One region of the Pseudomonas juntendi genome, then DNA from elsewhere that is predicted to be linked to it. Evidence: riboswitches for the same ligand, from Rfam matches in the RefSeq annotation. Region 1 holds a riboswitch; each other region holds the start of a gene.
The links. Region 1 has a riboswitch for cobalamin ahead of L1P09_RS14940 (TonB-dependent receptor). Riboswitches for the same ligand answer to the same signal wherever they lie in the genome.
Positions count from the first base shown of each region.

Region 1 (4,947 bases):
TACAACGTGAAGTGCGGGGCGCCGAGGAAAAACGCCGGCGCGCTGCCGGCCTCTGGCAAGTGGCCCCGAAAATCCCTGGCAAGCGTCAGGTGCGGGCGGTAGTCGCGCTTGGCAGCTTGCCCGGCAAAAGGCAGCAGCGCCTGCTGCAGGCCGTACACCAGGCGCATCAGCGCTGCTGGCACCTGCTGCGCCTCCAGTACCAGGGCGCTGGAGCGCTGCCACACCTGCAAGCGGTCAAGTGTCAACCGGGGTACCCTGCCCGGCAGCGCCAGTTGATCGACCGCCGCACAGATTGCCGGCACCAGGGCGGCATCTACATCGCCCAGGAACAGCAACGTGACATGAAAGTTGGCGGCCGGCACCGGTTTGCCGCTGCGCAGGTTCAGGCCGCGACGGAACTGGGCCAGAGCGCGGCGCTGGACATCGCTGACCGGCAAGGCGAAAAACAGCCGTTTGAACGGACTGCCGCTGGGGCGTACATCATGAACCATGGTGACTCCTGGGCATGAAACGTTTGCGCACGACTGTAGGGCATTACACCAATGTCGGCCTATGGTTTCGTAACAATAAGTACAAACTGCCCACATGATTGTTTATGCTGGCGGGCTTATGCCATGGCGCATGGCCTTATTTTCGACAAGTATCCGTCCATGAAAATTGCACTCGTCCTCCTCTTCGTTCTCTCGATCGCGTACGTTCACCTGCGCGGTCGGGTCCGTCACAAGCTGACCCGCCAACTGGGCGATCACTCCAGCTTTCTGGCCCCGATCAACAGTTTTCTGTACCTGTTTTCCAAACACCCGGCCAAACCGTACCTGCCCGTCGAGGCCTTTCCCGAACTGAAACCGCTGCAGGAGCACTGGCAGGAAATTCGCGAAGAAGGCCGGCAACTGCTGCAGGTAGGCGAAATCAAGAAGTCCGACAACTACGACGACGTGGGCTTCAACTCGTTCTTCAAAACCGGCTGGAAGCGCTTTTACCTGAAGTGGTACGGCGAAAGCCACCCGTCGGCAATGGCCCTGTGCCCACGCACCACCGAACTGTTGCAAGGTATCGGCACGGTCAAGGCGGCCATGTTCGCCACCCTGCCACCGGGGGCCAAGCTGGTGCGCCACCGTGACCCGTATGCCGGCTCCTACCGCTATCACCTGGGCCTGGACACACCGAACGACGACGCCTGCTACATCGATGTAGACGGCGAGAAATACTCATGGCGCGACGGTGAAGGGGTGGTTTTCGATGAAACCTACATCCACTACGCGGCCAACAATACCGAGCACAACCGCATCATTCTGTTCTGCGATGTCGAACGCCCGCTCAAGTACCGCTGGGCCAGCGCGTTCAACCGCTGGTTCAGCCGCAATGTCATGGCGGCTGCCGCAGCCCCCAACACCGCCGGAGACAAGACCGGCGGCATCAACCGGTTGTTCACCCGGATCTACAAGATCCGGGAACGCGGCAAGGCGCTGAAAAAGCGCAATCGCACGCGCTACTACCTGGAGAAGTGGGCGGTGGTGGCAGCGTTGCTGCTGGTGTTCATCTACATCTGAGTCCGTGTGTTGCCAGCGGCCTGTGCGAAGGTGCAGCCAAAGGCATGACTGGGCATGCACCAAAGTACAAGCCGCACGTTCGCCACGCTTCGACTAGCCTGAAAGCTCCATTCGCAACCACCCCAAGGTGACGACGATGAGCATGATGGACTGGGATGCCTACCGAAAGCAGTTGATGGCCGGCATCGGCGATCTGAAGCAACTTTCCCCCGACACCGTGGCCGGCTACATGACCGCCAGCGGCGCCGGGGCCAAAACCGGTCATCTGGACGCCAAGACCCGCGAACTGATCTCCCTGGCCGTGGCGGTAACCACCCGTTGCGACGGCTGTATCGCCGTGCATTCGCAGCAAGCGGTGAAGCATGGCGCTACCCGTGAGGAGATTGCCGAGGCGTTGGGTGTGGCGGTGGCGATGAACGCGGGTGCCGCGCTGGTCTACTCGGCCAGGGCCCTGGATGCAGTGGGCAAGGCCAACGGTTGAGCCCGAACGGCGCCGCCCTTGCGCGACGGCGCCGTGCCCCGCAGACTGGGCGGCTAAACCCGCGCAGGAACCCGCATGATCCACATCCGCCCCATGACGGCCGAAGACTTCGAGCGCTTCTGGCCCACTTTCCAGGCCACTGTCCAGGCCTGCGAAACCTATGCCTACGACCCGTCCCTGAGCTTCGAACAGGCCCGCCACCTGTGGCTGGAGCTGCCTTTGCGCACCTTGCTGGCCGAAGAAGAGGGTCAACTGCTGGGCTCGTACTACCTCAAGCCCAATGCGGCAGGGCCCGGTGCGCATGTCGGCAATTGCGGCTACATGGTCTGCGCCCAAGCGCGCGGGCGCGGCGTGGCCAGGTTGATGTGCGAGCACTCGCAGAAACTGGCGCGCCAGGAAGGCTTTCTGGCCCTGCAGTTCAACTCGGTGGTGGCCACCAATGAAGTGGCAGTCGCCCTGTGGCACAAGCTGGGGTTCGAAACGGTTGGCCGGCTGCCCAAGGCCTATCGCCATGCCCGGCTGGGGCTGGTGGACTGCCTGGTGATGTACAAGTGGCTGGCCGATGAGCCAGTGGCAGAGAAGCCGCCGCTGCTGATCGGGCGCAAGAATATCGAAGCCCGGGTTTCGCGGCGGCGTGGGCGCTGATCGTTCTTCACGATCTGCCTTGACGAAGGCACCGCCAGGTGCTCAGATGCGCGCCAGTTTCAGGTGCCCTGCGCCGCCGCGCGCAGGGTGAAACGGGAAGCCGGTGCGTCGTGTTGATCACGACAAGTCCGGCGCTGCCCCCGCAACGGTAAGTGAGCGAACCCTTCGAGATACCACTGTGCTCAGGCATGGGAAGGTGAAGGTTTCATGCCCCTCGCAAGCCCGGAGACCGGCCTGAGGCTTCATTTGGCACCCCGCGGTGGGCGGGCGCAGGCCGGTATCCGTGCGCGCGCTTGCCTGTACGGAGCCCTCCTTTGCGTGTTTTCCACCGGGATCCATTCATTCCTGCAGCAGTGGAACGACATGTCCCGTATGTTCAAGCTTCACCCCCTGGCGGCCTGCCTGGCCGTCACGCTTCCGGCCCTGGCCGATGACCGCGGACCGCAGCCCCTGGCATTGCCCTCCACGGCCATCACCGACACCCTCGACAGCCATGCCAGCGACTTGGCCACGCCGACCCAGGCCGGCTCGCGCCTGGGGCTCAGCGCCCTGGAAACGCCAGCCAGTACCAGCAGCATCAGCGCCGAGCAGATCCAGCAGCGCAACAACCTGACCGTGCAGGATGCCGTAACCCGCTCGCCAGGCATTACCTTCATCGGCTCCCCCGGCGACGGTGGCACCGGCCTGTCCGCCCGCGGCTTTGCCGGGCACGGCTCGGTCATGACCTTGTTCGATGGGGCCCGCCTGTTCACCGGAGCCGGCACCCAGACCTTCCCGGTCGACCCGTGGATGGTCGAACGTATCGATGTGCTTCGCGGCCCGGCATCGGTGCTCTACGGCGAAGGCGCCACCGGCGCGGTGGTCAACGTCATCCCGAAAAAACCGGTTGCCGGTACGGTGCGCAACCAGCTGCGGCTTGGATATGGCAGCTGGGACCACCAGCAACTCGGCCTGGACAGCGGTGGCAGCCTCAGCGAGCGCCTGAGCTATCGCCTGACGCTGAACCAGCAAGCCGGCAATGGCTGGGTGGACCGCACCCCCTCACGCAGCCTGGCGCTCAGCGCGGCCCTGCGCTTCGATGCCAGTGACGACCTCAGCTTTACCCTGGCCCATGAGCGCGGTGCGGCGCAGCCTGCCAACTACTACGGCACGCCGCTGATCGACGGCCATTACCGCAGCAGCCTGCGCAAGAAAAACTACAACCTGCAGAACGACGTGCAGCGCTACGACGACCAGTGGACCCGCCTGACCACCGACTGGGCACTCAACGACCACCTCAGCGCCAGCAACCAGCTGTACTACATCAGTAGCCGCCGCCATTGGCGCAACGCCGAGCAGTATGAATGGGACGCCGGGCGCCAGCAGTTGCTGCGCGGCAGCTACCTGGAAATCAAGCACGACCAGGAGCAGTTCGGCGACCGCCAGACCTTCACCCTCGACCATTCGCTGTTCGGCCTGGCCAGCAGAACCGTGCTCGGCGCCGAGTACAACAAGGTGCGCTTCAACGTCGACAGCAACAGCCCCTACAACGACGTAGGCGGTGACTACATCGACCCGTGGCAGCCGCAGCCGGGCGTATTCCACAGCGGGTCGCCGCTGCGCCCGCAAAGCCTGTCCACCACCCATACCTTTGCCCTGTTCGGCGAAAACCGCCTGCAACTCACTGAGCGCCTGTCGCTGGTGACCGGGGTGCGCCGCGACCAGCACCACATCGACCGCGACAACCTGACCAATGCCAGCCGCAGCGACCGCAGCCTGCAAGGTGGCAACTGGCGTGCGGGGCTGGTGTATGCACTCAGTGACGCGCTGTCGCTGTATGGCCAGTACTCCACCAGCGAGGATGGGGTCAACAACCTGATAAGCCTCAGCCCCAACCAGATGCACTACGACCTCACCCAGGCGAAACAGACCGAGGTGGGCCTCAAGCAACGTTTCTGGGGCGGGGATGGCGAATGGACCTTGGCGGCCTACCACATCGTCAAGCAGAAGCTGCTGGTAGACGACCCCCTCACGCACCAGCCCCAACAGGCTGGCCAGCAGACGTCGGATGGGCTGGAGGCAACCGTGGAACTGGCGCTGGCCCACCAGTGGCGGGTGTCTGCCAACGCAGCGCTGCTGCGCGCCCGGTATGACGCGTTTGACGAACAGGTGGGCGCAGCGGTGCAGGACCGTGCCGGCAACCGCCCGGCCAACGTGCCTCGGCGCACTGCCAACCTGTGGCTGAGCAAAGGTATTGGCCAGCAGATCGAGTTGGGGGTGGGCGCGCGCTAT
Region 1 is NZ_CP091088.1:3,213,246-3,218,192, forward strand. It holds gene thpR (RNA 2',3'-cyclic phosphodiesterase) at 1-491, opposite strand, end outside; gene lpxO (lipid A hydroxylase LpxO) at 651-1,550, shown strand; gene L1P09_RS14930 (carboxymuconolactone decarboxylase family protein) at 1,687-2,031, shown strand; gene L1P09_RS14935 (GNAT family N-acetyltransferase) at 2,107-2,676, shown strand; cobalamin riboswitch at 2,721-2,928, shown strand; gene L1P09_RS14940 (TonB-dependent receptor) at 3,040-4,947, shown strand, end outside.

Region 2 (4,947 bases), 240 kb from region 1:
CTGCTGGATCAGCTGCGTGCCACTGCCCGGCAGGTCGGCCACCGGGTAGCCTTCGGCTTGCAATGCCTTGAGGATGTTCAGGGCCGCAGCGGGCGTATCCAGGCCAACGCCGTTGCCAATACGGCCATCCCGGGTCGGGTAGTTGGCCAGCACCAGGGCCACGCGCTTCTGCCCATTGGGCAGGCGAGCCAGCTCGACCCAACGGCGCGCCAGCTCGGCGACGAAGTCCATGCGTTCGGGGTGGGCGCGGTAGCACACCACGTCCGACTGGCTGCGCTCGCTGCGCCAGGCCATGTCCTTGAAACTGACCGGCCGGGTGATGATGCGCCCGTCCAGCTCGGGCAAGGCAATGTGCATGGCCAGGTCGCGCGCACCCAGGCCCTGTTCGCTGGCTTCCCAGCCGGGCTGGTTGTCCTGCGCGCAAATGGCCTGCAACACCGGGATATCACGGCGGAACGGGCGCAGGTTGGGGCGTTCGGGGCTGGACAGGGCAAAACCGGTGGTGTTGACCAGCACCTCGGCGCCGACCTCGTCCAGCCAGGCTTCGACCTGCTCCAGGCAGGCGCTTTCCTTCAGGCTGGCCACGGCGATCGGCAATGGATTCAGACCGGCCGCCTGCAGGCGCTGGCAGAACACGTCGATGAACGCGGTGTTGGCGGCTTGCAGGTGCGAGCGGTAGAACAGCAGCGGCGCTACCGGGTGTTCGGGGTGCCACTGCGGGTACCAGTCTTCCAGCGCCGCGCTGCCCTTTTGTGGGTGGTACACCGCCGTGCGCGGCAACGGCTGCGGCTCGTCCCAGGCATAGTCGCGGCCCAGCCACTGGCTGGCCAGGCAGTTGAACAGGTTGATGGCGTTGGCCTTGCCGCCTTGGCGCAGGTAGTGCCACAGGCGTTCGGCCTGCGCGCCGGTGACATTGCCCAGGCTGGTCAGTTCCGGGTCCGGGCGGTCGTCGCCCGGCACCAGGATCAGCTGCACGCCACGGGCCGCCAGTTCGACCAGTTGTTCTACGCCATAGCGCCAATAACCAACGCCACCGTGCAGCGACACCAGGATGACCTTGGCATGGCGCAGCACCTGGTCAACGTACAGGTCGACCGAGGCGTGGTTCTGCACCTGCATCGGGTTGGCCAGGCGCAGGCTGGGGAAGCCTGCGGGCAATTGCTCGGCCGTGTCGGCCAGCAACGCCAGGTGAGAATCGCCGCTGCAGAGTATCACCAGTTCGGCGGGTGTCTGGCCAAGGTCGGCGATGCTGTCATCCGGCACAAAGCCGCCGGGCTGGGTCCGCAGCAGGTGCATGGGTCAGGCGCCCAAGGCCTGGCGCAGGCGCGCTTCCAGCTGGGCCGCATCAAGGTCCTGGCCGATCAGCACCAGGCGGGTGATGCGCGGCTCGTCGGCACGCCAGGCACGATCGAAGTGCTTGTCGAAACGGGTACCCACGCCTTGCACCAGCAGGCGCATCGGCTTGCCCGGGATGGCAGCGAAGCCTTTGGCACGCAGGATGCCGAACTCCACCACCAGCTGGGTCAGGGCGTCGAGCAGCAGGCTTTCGTCGGCTTCCGGCAGGTCGATGGAGATGGAGTCGAAGGCGTCGTGGTCATGATCGTCATGATCGTCGCCGTCGTGGTGCGAGTCGTGGTGGGTACGGCGGCCATCGATGTGCGCCTCGGACTCGGCGCCCACGCCCAGCAGCACTTCCAGTGGCAGCTTGCCGCTGCTGGCTTCGACCACTTTCACCGCCGGCGGCAGTTCTTCGGCGACTTCGGCACGCACCTTGGCCAGGCCTTCGGCGTCGATCAAGTCAGCCTTGTTCAATACCACCAGGTCAGCGCTGGCGAGCTGGTCGGCGAACAGCTCGTGCAGGGGCGACTCGTGGTCCAGGTTGGGGTCAAGCTTGCGCTGCGCATCGACCTGGTCCGGGTAGGCGGCAAAGGTGCCGGCAGCCACCGCCGGGCTGTCGACCACGGTGATCACGGCGTCGACGGTGCAAGCGTTGCGGATTTCCGGCCACTGGAAGGCCTGCACCAGCGGTTTGGGCAGGGCCAGGCCGCTAGTCTCGATCAGGATGTGGTCCAGGTCGCCACGGCGTGCCACCAGCTCGCGCATCACCGGGAAGAATTCTTCCTGCACGGTGCAGCACAAGCAGCCGTTGGCCAGCTCGTAAACGCGGCCGGTGGCCTCTTCTTCAGTGCAACCGATGCTGCATTGCTTGAGGATTTCGCCATCGATGCCCAGTTCGCCGAACTCGTTGACGATGACCGCGATGCGGCGGCCCTGGGCGTTGTCGAGCATGTGGCGCAGCAACGTGGTCTTGCCCGAGCCGAGAAAGCCGGTAACGATGGTAACGGGGAGCTTGGCCAGTGTTTTCATGTCGCAGTGCCCTTGGCAGTATGGCGCGGGCATGCAGGACGACAGCCACCGGCCAGGCAGGCCGGGCTTGTTCGCCACCGGATCACCCCGCCCGGTTGAAAGTCGAAAACGTGACGAGGCAGGTCTCCTGGCTTGCACCGTTCCAGTTGCCTGCCACGGCAGCAGTCTGGCGGGATGACGCCTTCCCGCGCGTTGGCGCAGTGGCTGTGTCGATCCGTTGTCGGCGCTTACAGTTGCGGGGGCAGCCGCGGCTTGTACCGCGTTCCCGTCTTAGCTTCGGCCTGGCCGAAGAACCTCGAAGTGGCAAGGCTACGCAGTGGTTGGCGGGTGGTCAACCGTTGGCTCGCCTCGATTCTTTCAGCGCCTGTGAGATCGAGCGCCGCCCGCGCGGCGCATCGCGAGCTGCGCTCGCTCCTACGTTTGTTTCGGGCCAGTGAGGCCTGTGAGAGGCGCGCGCGACCGCCTGGTTCATACGACGCGATATTGAGGCATGCGCCAAAGGGTTCGCGCGCAAATCCCCCAGGCATAATTGGCCCGAAACAAACGTAGGAGCGAGCGCAGCTCGCGATGCGCCGCGCGGGCGGCGCTCGATCTCACAGGCGCTGACAATATTGTGACAATCACCTTGCAGCCTCAATGCCGTCCCTGCGCCTGCAGCACCCGCAAATAATGCATCGCAGCCTGTCAATTCTTGACCGGCCGTTCCCGATCCGCCACGGATGTATTAAGGTGGCATGGTGCGCATATAACAGCAGCCCGAGCGATCGGGCATTAGCAAGACAATGAGGGTGTCATGAGCAACGAAAGCATTAATTGGGACAAGCTGGGTTTCGACTACATCAAGACCGACAAACGCTACCTGTCCGTATGGCGCAATGGCGAGTGGGACAAGGGCACCCTGACCGAAGACAACGTGCTGCACATCAGTGAAGGCTCCACCGCGCTGCACTATGGCCAGCAATGTTTCGAGGGCCTGAAGGCCTACCGCTGCAAGGATGGCTCCATCAACCTGTTCCGCCCGGACCAGAATGCCGCCCGCATGCAGCGCAGCTGCGCCCGCCTGCTGATGCCGCAGGTGCCGACCGATGTGTTCATCGAGGCGTGCAAGCAAGTGGTCAAGGCCAACGAAAAGTTCGTGCCACCGCATGGTAAAGGCGCCCTGTACCTGCGCCCGTTCGTCATCGGCACCGGCGACAACATTGGCGTGCGCACCGCTCCCGAGTTCATCTTCTCGGTTTTCGCCATTCCGGTTGGCTCGTACTTCAAGGGTGGCATGAAGCCGCACAACTTCCAGATCTCCAGCTTCGACCGTGCAGCACCGCAGGGCACCGGTGCCGCCAAGGTCGGTGGCAACTACGCTGCCAGCCTGCAGCCAGGTGCCGAAGCGAAGAAAGCCAACTTCGCCGACGCCATCTACCTCGACCCGCTGACCCACACCAAGATTGAAGAAGTCGGCTCGGCCAACTTCTTCGGCATTACCGCCAACAATGAGTTCGTCACGCCTAAATCGGCCTCGGTGCTGCCAGGCATCACCCGCCTGTCGCTGATGGAGCTGGCACAATCGCGCCTGGGCCTGACCGTGGTCGAAGGTGACGTGGAAATCAGCAAGCTGGACCGCTTCGTCGAAGCCGGCGCCTGCGGTACTGCTGCGGTGATCACCCCGATTGGTGGCATCGAGTACAACGGCAAGCTGCACGTGTTCCACGACCTGGAGAAGGTCGGCCCGGTCACGCAGAAGCTCTACAACGAGCTGACCGGCATCCAGAGCGGTGATGTGGAAGCACCGGCTGGCTGGATCGTCAAAGTCGCCTGAAACGCTTTTGCGGTATAAAAACGGGGCATGCCATCGCTGGTATGCCCCGTTTTTCATGGATCGAGCCACCAGGCGGCAGCCTGCAAGGTTTGAGCTTCTGCGCGTCAATGGCCAGGGCGCCGTGCATCAATAGTCACTATCGAGAGGGGCAATTTCTACCAGGCGCGGCAACCATATAACCTAGCTCCATCGCCTCGCCACCTACACCCTTGGCCCCTGGAGCTACCTGATGAACACCCTGGCCCGCTTGCTGACTGCCACGTTTGCCCTGCTTACCCTCGCCATCAGCAGCGGCTGTGCCAGCCACCCTGAACTGCGGCCGTACAGCGCCGACGAAACCCGCCAGTTACAGCTGGAGGCCTTGCAGCGCCGCGGTCTGTCGCTGGACGACTATGAGCAGCAACGCCGGGTGATCCAGCGTGCCGGCAACCTGCCGGTGGTGACCGAGGCAGCCGATGCCGACCGTTCGACCAAAGGCTGAACCCGCCACTACAAGGTTTTCAGCGGCCGCTCGGGCAGGTATCCTTGAACGCTCTACCGTAAGCCCTCCAGGACGGTGACCATGTTCAGGCCCCTGCTGTTGCTGAGCATTGCCCTGCTGTTCAGCCCCCCTCTGCTGGCCCAGCAGATGAAGCGCCAACTGGGCGATTTCGACTTTACACTCGGCACCACCCCTTCACGTAGCATGGCCCAAGGGTTGATTTCACCCACGGCGGTCGGCGCGTTTCATGGTGGCATGGATTTCAGCCACCCCAGTGGGCTGTACG
Region 2 is NZ_CP091088.1:2,968,507-2,973,453, forward strand. It holds gene cobN (cobaltochelatase subunit CobN) at 1-1,296, opposite strand, end outside; gene cobW (cobalamin biosynthesis protein CobW) at 1,300-2,367, opposite strand; cobalamin riboswitch at 2,468-2,680, opposite strand; gene L1P09_RS13750 (branched-chain amino acid aminotransferase) at 3,161-4,180, shown strand; gene L1P09_RS13755 (hypothetical protein) at 4,410-4,661, shown strand; gene L1P09_RS13760 (TorF family putative porin) at 4,743-4,947, shown strand, end outside.
Region 2: another riboswitch for cobalamin. It lies ahead of cobW (cobalamin biosynthesis protein CobW); the one in region 1 lies ahead of L1P09_RS14940 (TonB-dependent receptor).

Region 3 (4,947 bases), 2.0 Mb from region 1:
CCGACCCGTCCGCTGGCACGCAGCAGCGGTAAGGCCTGGATCGCGGCCTGCGAGCCAGCGACTGGCAATACCTGGCTGGCGCCGTAATAGCGGCGCGCGGCCGCTTCCAGGCCGTCCTCGGTTTCCGGCAAGCGGGCCCAGGCTTCAACGGGAATGGGCGGAATGGGAAACGCCCACGGCGCGATGCCGCTGGACAGGTCGAGCCAGTGCTCACGGGCAATCCCGTATTGGTGCACTGCACGCAGCAGGCGACCGCCGTGTTCAAGCATCCAGGTAGGCCCCCAGGCAAATCACCAGCAACCACAGCCATACGCCGCGCTGCACCAGGTTCCAGCCACGCTCGATGGCGTCGGCATCGGCCGCCGGCCCCTCGCCCAGGCGTGGCCGCTCGTGCAGCTCGCCGTGGTACACCGCCGGGCCGCCGAGTTCGACACCTAACGCACCTGCACCGGCCGCCATGACCGGGCCGGCGTTGGGGCTGTCCCACAAGGGGCCCTGCTTGCGCCAGCAGGCCAGGGCCACACGGGTTTTGCCGAGCAGCGCATAAGTCAGCGCCACCAGCCTGGCGGGAATATAGTTGAGCACGTCGTCGATGCGCGCTGCGCACCAGCCAAAGCGCTCGAAACGCGCATTGCGGTAACCCCACATGGCATCGAGGGTATTGCTCAGGCGGTACAACACCACGCCCGGCGCACCGGCCACCACGAACCAGAACAGCGCAGCGAATACAGCGTCGCTGCCATTTTCCAGCACCGACTCGGTGGCTGCCCGCGCTACCGCAGGCGCGTCCAGCTCGCGGGTTTCACGGCTGACCAGAAAACCTACCCGGCGCCGCGCTTCGTCCAGGTCGCCCTGGCGCAACGCCTGAGCCACTGGCAGCACATGTTCGCCCAGGCTGCGCAGCCCCACAGCGCAGTACAACGCCAGCACATCAACCAGCCAGCCAATGCAGGGCAGCCAGGACAGCACCAGCGCCACCAGGGTCAGCGGCACCACGGCCAGAAACCAGGCGCTGACACCGTGGCTGCGCCAACCGCGGCCACCGGCATTCAGGCGCCGCTCCAGGTGATTGGCCATGTTGCCGAAAGCCACCAGTGGGTGGCGGCGCTGCGGCTCGCCCAGCAACGCATCCAGGGCCACGCCAGCCACGGTCAGCATAGCCACGCTCATTGGCACTCTCCCCATTGGTTTTCGAACAGCATTTCACTCAAGGGCCGCTGCTGGGCCCAGTTTTCCTGGACCAGCATGGGCGCCGGGTAGAACGCCGTAACCGGCCCCAGGCACAGCACTGCCACCGGTTTGGCCCCCGCCGGCATACCCAGCAGGTCCGCCAGGGCCTGCGGGTCGAACAGCGACACCCAGCCCATGCCCAGGCCTTCACCACGTGCTGCCAGCCACAGGTTCTGAACGGCACAGGCCAGCGACGCCAGGTCCATTTCAGGGAGGGTACGGCGACCGAAGATGTGCGGCTCGCGGTTGTCCATCAAGGCCGCCACCAGCACCTCGGCACAGTCGTTGATGCCTTCCACCTTCAGTTTCATGAACGCGTCGGAGCGCTCGCCCAGGGCCTGGGCAGTGCGCACCCGCTCCGCCTCGACCAAGGCCTGGATCTGCCCGCGCAGTTCACGCCGGGTGATACGAATGAAACGCCAGGGCTGCATGAGCCCGACGCTCGGCGCCTGGTGGGCAGCGGCCAGCAGGCGAGCCAGCACAGCCGGCGCCACGTCCCCACCCGCGAAATGGCGCATATCGCGGCGCTCGCCGATGGCCCGGTAGATGGCAGCGCGCTCGGCGGCGCTAAAGGCGTGTTCGCTCATGGCCGTAACAGTGCCGCCGCCGCAGGCGGGTTGGAGGGGAAATAGAAATGCACATAGGAGGCGGTCAGCCGCCCGATCCGGTACACCGCTTCATTGCCGCGGCCGCCGTTGGGGCTCAGGCCGCGGGCAATCGGGTCCAGCCCGGTCGTGGTCAGGGAATGGTGGTAGGTGTGCCCGCGCAAGGTGCCTTCCGGCAACTCCACTGCCTGCAAGGCCAAGGCCGCCAGGCGCTTCTGCATGGTCGCCTCCCCTGGCAGCAGGCCGAGCAGTTCGGCGCGCTCGCCGGCCACGTCGGTCAACGCCTCGAGCAGGTACAGCATGCCGCCACATTCGGCCAGCAGCGGCTTGCCCTGGGCATGGTGGGCGCGGATCGCTGCGCACATCGGCGCGTTCGCCGCCAGCCCGTGATGGTGCAATTCGGGGTAGCCACCTGGCAGGTACAGGCTGTCCACCGCAGGCAGTTCGCGGTCGTGCAGCGGCGAGAAGAAGGCCAGTTGGGCACCCAGGCTGCGCAGCAGGTCGAGGTTGGCACCGTAGGTGAAGGCAAAAGCCTCGTCGCGTGCCACGCCGATACGCACACCGGCCAGCGAGGCTGCGCAGGCGTGTACTGCCGGCTCGGCAAAGCACACCGGTGGCGGCAGCGCCGCATCGCAACTGGCCCCCAATGCTTCGGCGGCGGCGTCCAGGCGGGCATCGAGATCGTTCAGTTCGCTGGCCTGGACCAGGCCCAGGTGCCGGCTGGGCAATTCGATGCCACGCTCGCGGGACAACCCGCCATACCAGCGCAAGCCTTCGGTCAGGCTGCCTTCCAGCAGCTGTGCGTGGCGCAGGCTGCCGACCCGGTTGGCCAGCACCCCGGCAAACGGCAGGTCGGCCTGGTAGCGCGCCAGGCCCAGGGCCAGCGCGCCGAAGGTCTGGGCCATGGCCGTGCCGTCGATCACTGCCAGCACCGGCACACCGAAATGGCGTGCCAGGTCGGCACTGGAGGGGGTGCCATCGAACAACCCCATCACCCCTTCGATCAGGATCAGGTCGGCCTCCCCTGCCGCTTCCCACAACAGCCGGCGGCTTTCCTCCGCGCCGATCATCCACAGGTCCAGCTGGTACACCGGTGCGCCACTGGCCCGCTCCAGAATCATGGGGTCAAGAAAGTCCGGCCCGCACTTGAACACCCGCACCTTGCGCCCGCGGTTACGGTGCAGGCGGGCCAGTGCGGCGGTGACGGTGGTCTTGCCCTGGCCGGAGGCGGGAGCCGCGATCAGCACGGCTGGGCAGTGGCGCGCCTGGCTCACAGCTCTACGCCTTTCTGTGCGCGGATGCCGGCCTGGAAGGCGTGCTTGAGCATGCCCATCTCGGTCACGGTGTCGGCCAGCTCGACCATTTCAGGCTTGGCCCCGCGGCCAGTGACGATCACATGCTGCATCGGCGGCCGGGCCTGGATGTCGGACAGGACCTGGTCAAGGTCGAGGTAGCCGTGCTTGAGGGCGATGTTCAGCTCGTCCAGCACCACGAACTGCACGCTGGGGTCCTGCAGCAGCTGACGGGACACCGCCCAGGCGGCTTCGGCGGCGACGATGTCGCGCTGGCGGTCCTGGGTTTCCCAGGTGAAGCCTTCGCCCATCACGTGGTAGCGCACCTGCTCGGGGAAGCGGCGGAAGAACAGCTCTTCACCGGTGCTGTTGCGGCCTTTGATGAACTGCACCACACCACACTGCATGCCATGGCCCAGGGCCCGCGCAAGCATGCCGAAGGCCGAGCTGCTCTTGCCTTTGCCATTGCCAGTCAGCACCAGCAGCAGGCCGCATTCGTTGGGGGAGTTGGCGATACGTTCGTCGATGACTGCCTTCTTGCGCAGCATGCGCGCCAAGTGGCGTTCGTCGCGTTCGGTGGGTTCGCTCATCAGGGTTCTCCGCTGGCTGTCACCACGGCAACGCGCGGCAATAAAGAGTAGGCAGGCAGACGGAGAACGCGCAGGGGCCATGGCAAGGGGCCACGGTGCACCGCGCATCACCCTCCGTGATGCCGTTGGCAGATATCAGGCCGGTCTCCGGGCTTGTGAGGGGGCCTTGGCCCTGGCCTGCGCGCCTTCCCGGGTAAACACCCAGTGGCCCTGCGCGGCCGCGACTCACCTACCGTTGCGGGGGCAGCGCCGGACTCGCGCCTTGCTGGCGCCCACCGGCTTCCCAGTTTCACCCTGCCCAGTCGGGGCTGGCAGGGCACCTGAAACACGCGCGAAGGTTAGAGGGTTGTACCGGGAGCGTCAATCGGAGTGGGCAGGGAGTGCGAACTTGCAAAGCGGCGACGCTGGCCAATTCTCCAGGCTGTGCCACACTGATAGCACATAGCCATCACGCGCGACTGTACGCCACTACAATGACAAAAGGAGAGTGCAGCATGCGAGGCCACCTCATCAACAACCCGAACCTGGAGTTCCTTGGCCCGGTGCTGGAACGCTGGGTCGACTGCATTGACCGTTGCAACCAGTTTTACGGCGATGGCGAGGCACCTTACTGGCACGGCGCGGCTGCCAATGCCGGGGTGCTGGCAGCCGCGGCGTGGGAGGCTGAGCTGGCGGCGTTACAGCAGTTTGCCGGCAAGAAGCAGCGCGATGAAGGTGACCATGAGGGGCGCTGCGATCTGTCGATCAGCAGTGCTGACCAAGTGCTGTACCTGAGCGTGGGTCAGCGGTGGCCAAGGCTGGCGAAGCTGGACATGGCAGCTGCATTGCAGGAAACCGCTGTGCGCGCCCGGCAGGTGGCCTACCCCAGCCAGTTGAAGGCGGGGGCTTTGTTCATCAGCCCATGGAAAGCTGGCCAGCACGCCAGCCCTGAAGAGTTGCAGGACATGGTCGACGACTTGCAGAAACACAGCGCGTGCGCGGTGGCCTGGTACTTCCCGTATGCGTACCGCAAGTTACATAACGAGCTGGGGCAGTACTTTCCGGGGGTGGCGTTGTTGCTGAAGCAGGCTTGAAACAACGTGGGCGTTGAAACCGCATAGGTATTCGTTCGCGTAGGCCGCGCCGAGTCACCTTTCCGCCCTTACGGCGGGTTACTTTGGTCTTGGCCAAAGTAACCAAAGCCGCCCGCTCCCGTCATCCGGCCCCTACGCTGCGCTCCGGGTTCCCCTC
Region 3 is NZ_CP091088.1:1,232,597-1,237,543, reverse strand. It holds gene cobD (threonine-phosphate decarboxylase CobD) at 1-269, opposite strand, end outside; gene cbiB (adenosylcobinamide-phosphate synthase CbiB) at 262-1,170, opposite strand; gene bluB (5,6-dimethylbenzimidazole synthase) at 1,167-1,817, opposite strand; gene L1P09_RS05630 (cobyrinate a,c-diamide synthase) at 1,814-3,109, opposite strand; gene cobO (cob(I)yrinic acid a,c-diamide adenosyltransferase) at 3,106-3,717, opposite strand; cobalamin riboswitch at 3,839-4,056, opposite strand; gene L1P09_RS05620 (hypothetical protein) at 4,212-4,790, shown strand.
Region 3: another riboswitch for cobalamin. It lies ahead of cobO (cob(I)yrinic acid a,c-diamide adenosyltransferase); the one in region 1 lies ahead of L1P09_RS14940 (TonB-dependent receptor).

Region 4 (4,947 bases), 600 kb from region 1:
ACGATCGGCTCGTCGATCGGCTCACCGCTGAGCAGCAACACGCTGGCACCTTCGAGCGCTTCGACCCGTACATCCGCCTGCTCGCGGTCGAACAGCACCAGGCTGGACGGCCCGGCTTCGCGCTCACCATTGACCCGCACGCGGCCGCGCAATACCACCAGCGCCGCGTTGCGCCCGGCGGCCACCGGCAACTGCAAGGCAGCGCCGTTGTTCAGGCGCAGGTCCCAGACATCCATGGCCGTGAAAGTGCGCGCCGGCCCCTGGCGGCCTTGGTAATCCCCGGCGATCACCCGCACACTGCCGGCCCCGTCATCCAGCGCCACCACCGGGATATCGCTGGCCAGCAGTGTCTGGTAGCCCGCCGCCGCACGTTTGTCGCGAGCGGGCAGGTTGACCCACAGCTGCACCATCTCCAGCATGCCGCCCCGCTCGGCAAAGGCTGGCGAATGGAATTCCTCATGGATGATGCCGTTGGCGGCGGTCATCCATTGCACATCGCCCGGCCCGATCAGGCCCCCGGCACCCGTGGAATCGCGGTGCTCCAGCTCGCCCTGGTAGACAATGGTCACAGTCTCGAAACCACGGTGCGGGTGCTGCCCAACGCCGCGCCGGGCCTGGGTTGGGGTGAACGCATGCGGGCCGGCATAGTCCAGCAGCAGGAACGGGCTGATATGGCTGGCCAGGTGGTCATAGGTGAACAGGCTGCGGACCGGGAAGCCATCACCCACCCAATGGGCGTGGGGGCTGTGGTGGATACCCAGAATGGTTTTCATGAGAAGGCTCCTGTTTCGGTTTGGATCACCTTATCAATGATGACAATCTGCCGGTAGAGGGCTTTAACGGCCCACATCGTTCCACCTACAGAACAATCACCGCTGCAAGAAAGCCAGCACCTGCTCGGCTGCCATCGCCGGGTCTTCCTGCATGAAGCAGTGCCCACCGGCGACCTCCTGCGCGCTGATGCTGGCATTCAGCGACACCAGGCGCTGCACCGAGCGTGGCACGAATGGATAGGTGTGCTTGCCATAGATCACGTGGGTCGGGGTATTGATTGCACACAGGCTGGCCCACATGCGCTTGGGGAACGAGCTGAAGATTTCCACTTCGCGGCTGGGTCGGCACTTGAGCACCACGGCCTCGCCGCAATCGCCGATGGCATGCTCGACATACGCCTGCAACGCCGCATCGGCCCAGCCTTTGAAGATGCCCCGGCCCTGCAGCGAAGCCAGCGCCGCTGTGCGATCAGGCCAATGGCTGCGGCGGCTGGCGGCTTTGCGCGCCAAGGCATGACGCTGGTGCAGGCCAACCAGCGCCGCGGCGCCCATCACGCCGAGCATCCGGCGGCTGAACAACACCGGATCGAGCAGCACAGCACGGCCGAACAACTGCGGGTCACTGGCCAACATCAGCCCGGTCAACACGCCGCCGAAGCTGTGGCCCACGGCAAAGCGGGCCACTTCGCCGTATTCGCCACGGCCCGCTTCAAACGCTTCCACGGCCAGCGCCGCCGTGCGGTTCCAACCCAGAAACGCCCCGCCATGGTCACTGTCACCGTGCCCTTGCACATCACATAGCCACAGGTCGAAATGTTCACCCAGGTGCATCAGCAACGGCTGGTAGGCCAAACAGCAAAAACCGTTGCCATGCAAGAAATGCAGCAGTGGCTTGCCGCTGGCCGGGGTTCGCCAACCACGCAAGGTGAAGCCTTCGGCGCATTCATGGGACCAGGGGATCAACTGCATGGGTTCACGGCACTCGCAATGCTAGGGAAACACCGATTCTACAAACAGCAGCGGGTACAGTGAAATCACCAGCAGCAGGGCCATCAGGACATTGAACAGCATCAGCCAGCGGGGGTTCTGCAGCAGGCATGGCGGGCATTCCACTTTCAGTGAGGGTGCTGTCACACTACCGGAGTCGCCCTCCTAGGCGACCACTACAGTTACAACAAATTATGCAGATACACATTACTGTGCTGCCATTCTGGATCAAGGAAGCCGTCTCATGAGCCTTTCCATTCGCCCTGCCGCGCCTGCCGATGCCGCGCAGATCCTCAACTTCATCACCGAGCTGGCCGAGTACGAGCGCGCGCGCCACGAGGTGGTCGCCACCCTGGCCGATATCGAGCACAGCCTGTTCGGTGCAGGCAGTACCGTGCACAGCCTGATCTGCGAACGCGATGGCCAGGCGATCGGCTTTGCCGTGTATTTCTACAGCTATTCCACCTGGCTGGGGCGCAACGGCATCTACCTGGAAGACCTGTACATCACCCCCGAACAGCGCGGTGACGGGGCTGGCCGCCAGTTGCTGCAGCACATCGCCCGCGAGGCGGTGGCCAACAACTGTGGGCGCCTGGAGTGGAGCGTGCTGGACTGGAACGAGCCGGCAATCGGCTTTTATCAGAAGCTGGGCGCCGAGGCCCAGGATGAGTGGGTACGCTACCGCCTGGACGGGGACAAGCTGGCGGCATTCGCGCGGGGCTAACGGTTGCTCCACCCGGCCCCGGCACATGCGCAGCCCACCGGGTAATTGACGCCAGGGCCGCCCCATGCTCTCCTTACGCCTCACGTTCAGGTGCCCCTTCATGGGGTGAAACGGGAAACCGGTGCGTCGCAGGCCCTGACCAGGGCCCGACAATGCCGGTGCTGCCCCCGCAACGGTAAGCGAGCGAAGCGTCTGTACCACTGTGCCATGTAGTGCGGCATGGGAAGGTGACGCTTGCCAGGAGCCCTGCTCCTCCTCGCAAGCCCGGAGACCGGCCTGGCGTTCATGAACAACCCGCGGTGGGCGGGCGCTGTTGCATTCCCCTGGGTAACCGCGCCCGGGGCTGCCGCGCCTGCCCATTGCCCACAAAAAGCAGAGGAACGCGTCATGCCCGTCGCCAGCACCAAGCCACACAGCCTTGCCACCCCCGCTACCCTCAGCCAGCGCGTCATCATTGCCGTCGGTGCCAGCTTGCTGGGCCTGTGCCTGGTCTACTTCGCCGGGTTCTCGCACATCGAGGCGGTGCATAACGCCGCCCACGACACCCGCCACAGCGCCGCCTTCCCCTGCCACTGAGTACGCCCCCATGATCATGCGCATTGCCCGCACCGCGGGTTTCAGCGGGCTGCTCGCCGCCCTGCTGCTGACCTTGCTGCAAAGCTTCTGGGTGGCCCCGCTGATTCTTCAGGCGGAAACCTACGAGTCCTCGGCACCTGCCGCGCACCATGAGCATGGCAGTGAAGTGCCTGCCCATGAACACAGCGCCGAGGCCTGGTCGCCGGAAGATGGCTGGCAACGAGTGCTCGCCACCACGGGCGGCAACCTGGTGGTTGCCGTCGGCTTCGCCCTTGTTCTCGCCGCGCTGTACAGCTTGCGCGCGCCCACCCGCGCCAGTACCGGTGCCTGGTGGGGGCTGGCCGGGTTCGCCGTGTTCTGCCTGGCCCCGACCTTGGGCTTGCCGCCCGAACTGCCAGGCACCGCTGCAGCAGACCTGGGGCAATGCCAGGCCTGGTGGGTCGGCACCGCCAGCGCCACCGCGCTCGGCCTGGCCTTGTTGGTGTTCGCCCGCCACGGGCTGCTGAAAGTGCTGGGCGCGGCGTTGCTGGTGATCCCGCATGTGCTCGGCGCCCCGCAGCCCGAGGTTCACCAAAGCCTGGCCCCGCAGGCCCTGGAAACCCAGTTCAAGCTGGCCTCGTGGCTGACCAATGCGGCCTTCTGGCTGGCCTTGGGCCTGCTCAGCGCCTGGTTGTTCCGCCGTTCCAGCCAGGCCTGATGGGCACTTTCTATGCCGGTTTTGGCTGCCGCCGGGGTTGCCCGGCGGCCACCCTGCACACCCTGTTGTGCCAGGCACTGGCCAACCACGGCCTGGCACTGGCAGACCTGCGCGGCATCGCCAGCATCAGCCTGAAGGCTGACGAGCCGGGTTTGCAGCAGCTGGCCGAGCACCTGGGTGTGCCATTGGTGCTGTACCATAGCCAGCAACTGCATGCTTACCAGCCACTGCTCAGCCACCGCTCCGCCGCCGCCCATGCCCACACCGGGTGTTGGGGCGTGGCGGAGAGCACCGCACTGGCCCTGGCCGATCGGCAACGAGGCAGCCCACGACTGTTGCTCAAGCGCCAGGTGCTCGGCCCGGCGACACTCGCCCTGGCCTGCTGAACGCGCCATACCCTTTTTTTGCAAGGACATTGCATGACCGTCTACTTCATCGGCGCCGGCCCCGGCGACCCCGAACTGATCACGGTCAAGGGCCAGCGGCTGATCCGCCAATGCCCGGTGATCATCTACGCAGGCTCGCTGGTGCCCGCTGCCGTGCTCGAAGGCCACCAGGCCAGTACCGTGATCAACAGCGCCGAACTGCACCTGGAGCAGATCATCGCAGCGATGCGCACCGCCCACGAACACGGCCAGGATGTCGCCCGGGTACACAGCGGCGACCCCAGCCTGTACGGCGCCATCGGCGAGCAGATCCGCCACCTCAAGGCACTGGGTATCGACTACCAGATCATCCCCGGGGTCACTGCCACGGCCGCCAGCGCGGCCCTGCTCGGCTGTGAACTGACCCTGCCGCAAGTGGCGCAGACCGTGATTCTGACCCGCTACGGCGACAGTTCGCCTATGCCACCCGGGGAACAGCTGGCCGACCTGGCCCGCCACGGCAGCACCCTGGCGATTCACCTGGGGGTCAAGCACCTGCCACGGATCGTTGAAGCGTTGCTGCCCCACTACGGCACCGAGTGCCCGGTGGCCGTGGTGCACCGCGCCACCTGGCCAGACCAGGACTGGGTGCGCGGCACGCTGGGCAACATCGTCGAGCGCAGCGCCGCCAAGCACTTCCGGCGCACGGCACTGATCCTGGTAGGCCATGTACTGGGGGATGCGCCGTTCGCCGAATCCGCCTTGTACCGTGCCGGTCACGCCCACCTGTATCGGCCTGGCGACTGAGCACGTCCAGGCTTGCCC
Region 4 is NZ_CP091088.1:2,609,942-2,614,888, reverse strand. It holds gene L1P09_RS12160 (pirin family protein) at 1-773, opposite strand, end outside; gene L1P09_RS12155 (alpha/beta fold hydrolase) at 870-1,742, opposite strand; partial or broken gene L1P09_RS12150 (LysE family translocator) at 1,764-1,868, opposite strand; gene L1P09_RS12145 (GNAT family N-acetyltransferase) at 2,005-2,484, shown strand; cobalamin riboswitch at 2,556-2,778, shown strand; gene L1P09_RS12140 (CbtB domain-containing protein) at 2,872-3,060, shown strand; gene L1P09_RS12135 (CbtA family protein) at 3,071-3,757, shown strand; gene L1P09_RS12130 (cobalamin biosynthesis protein) at 3,757-4,143, shown strand; gene cobM (precorrin-4 C(11)-methyltransferase) at 4,177-4,929, shown strand.
Region 4: another riboswitch for cobalamin. It lies ahead of L1P09_RS12140 (CbtB domain-containing protein); the one in region 1 lies ahead of L1P09_RS14940 (TonB-dependent receptor).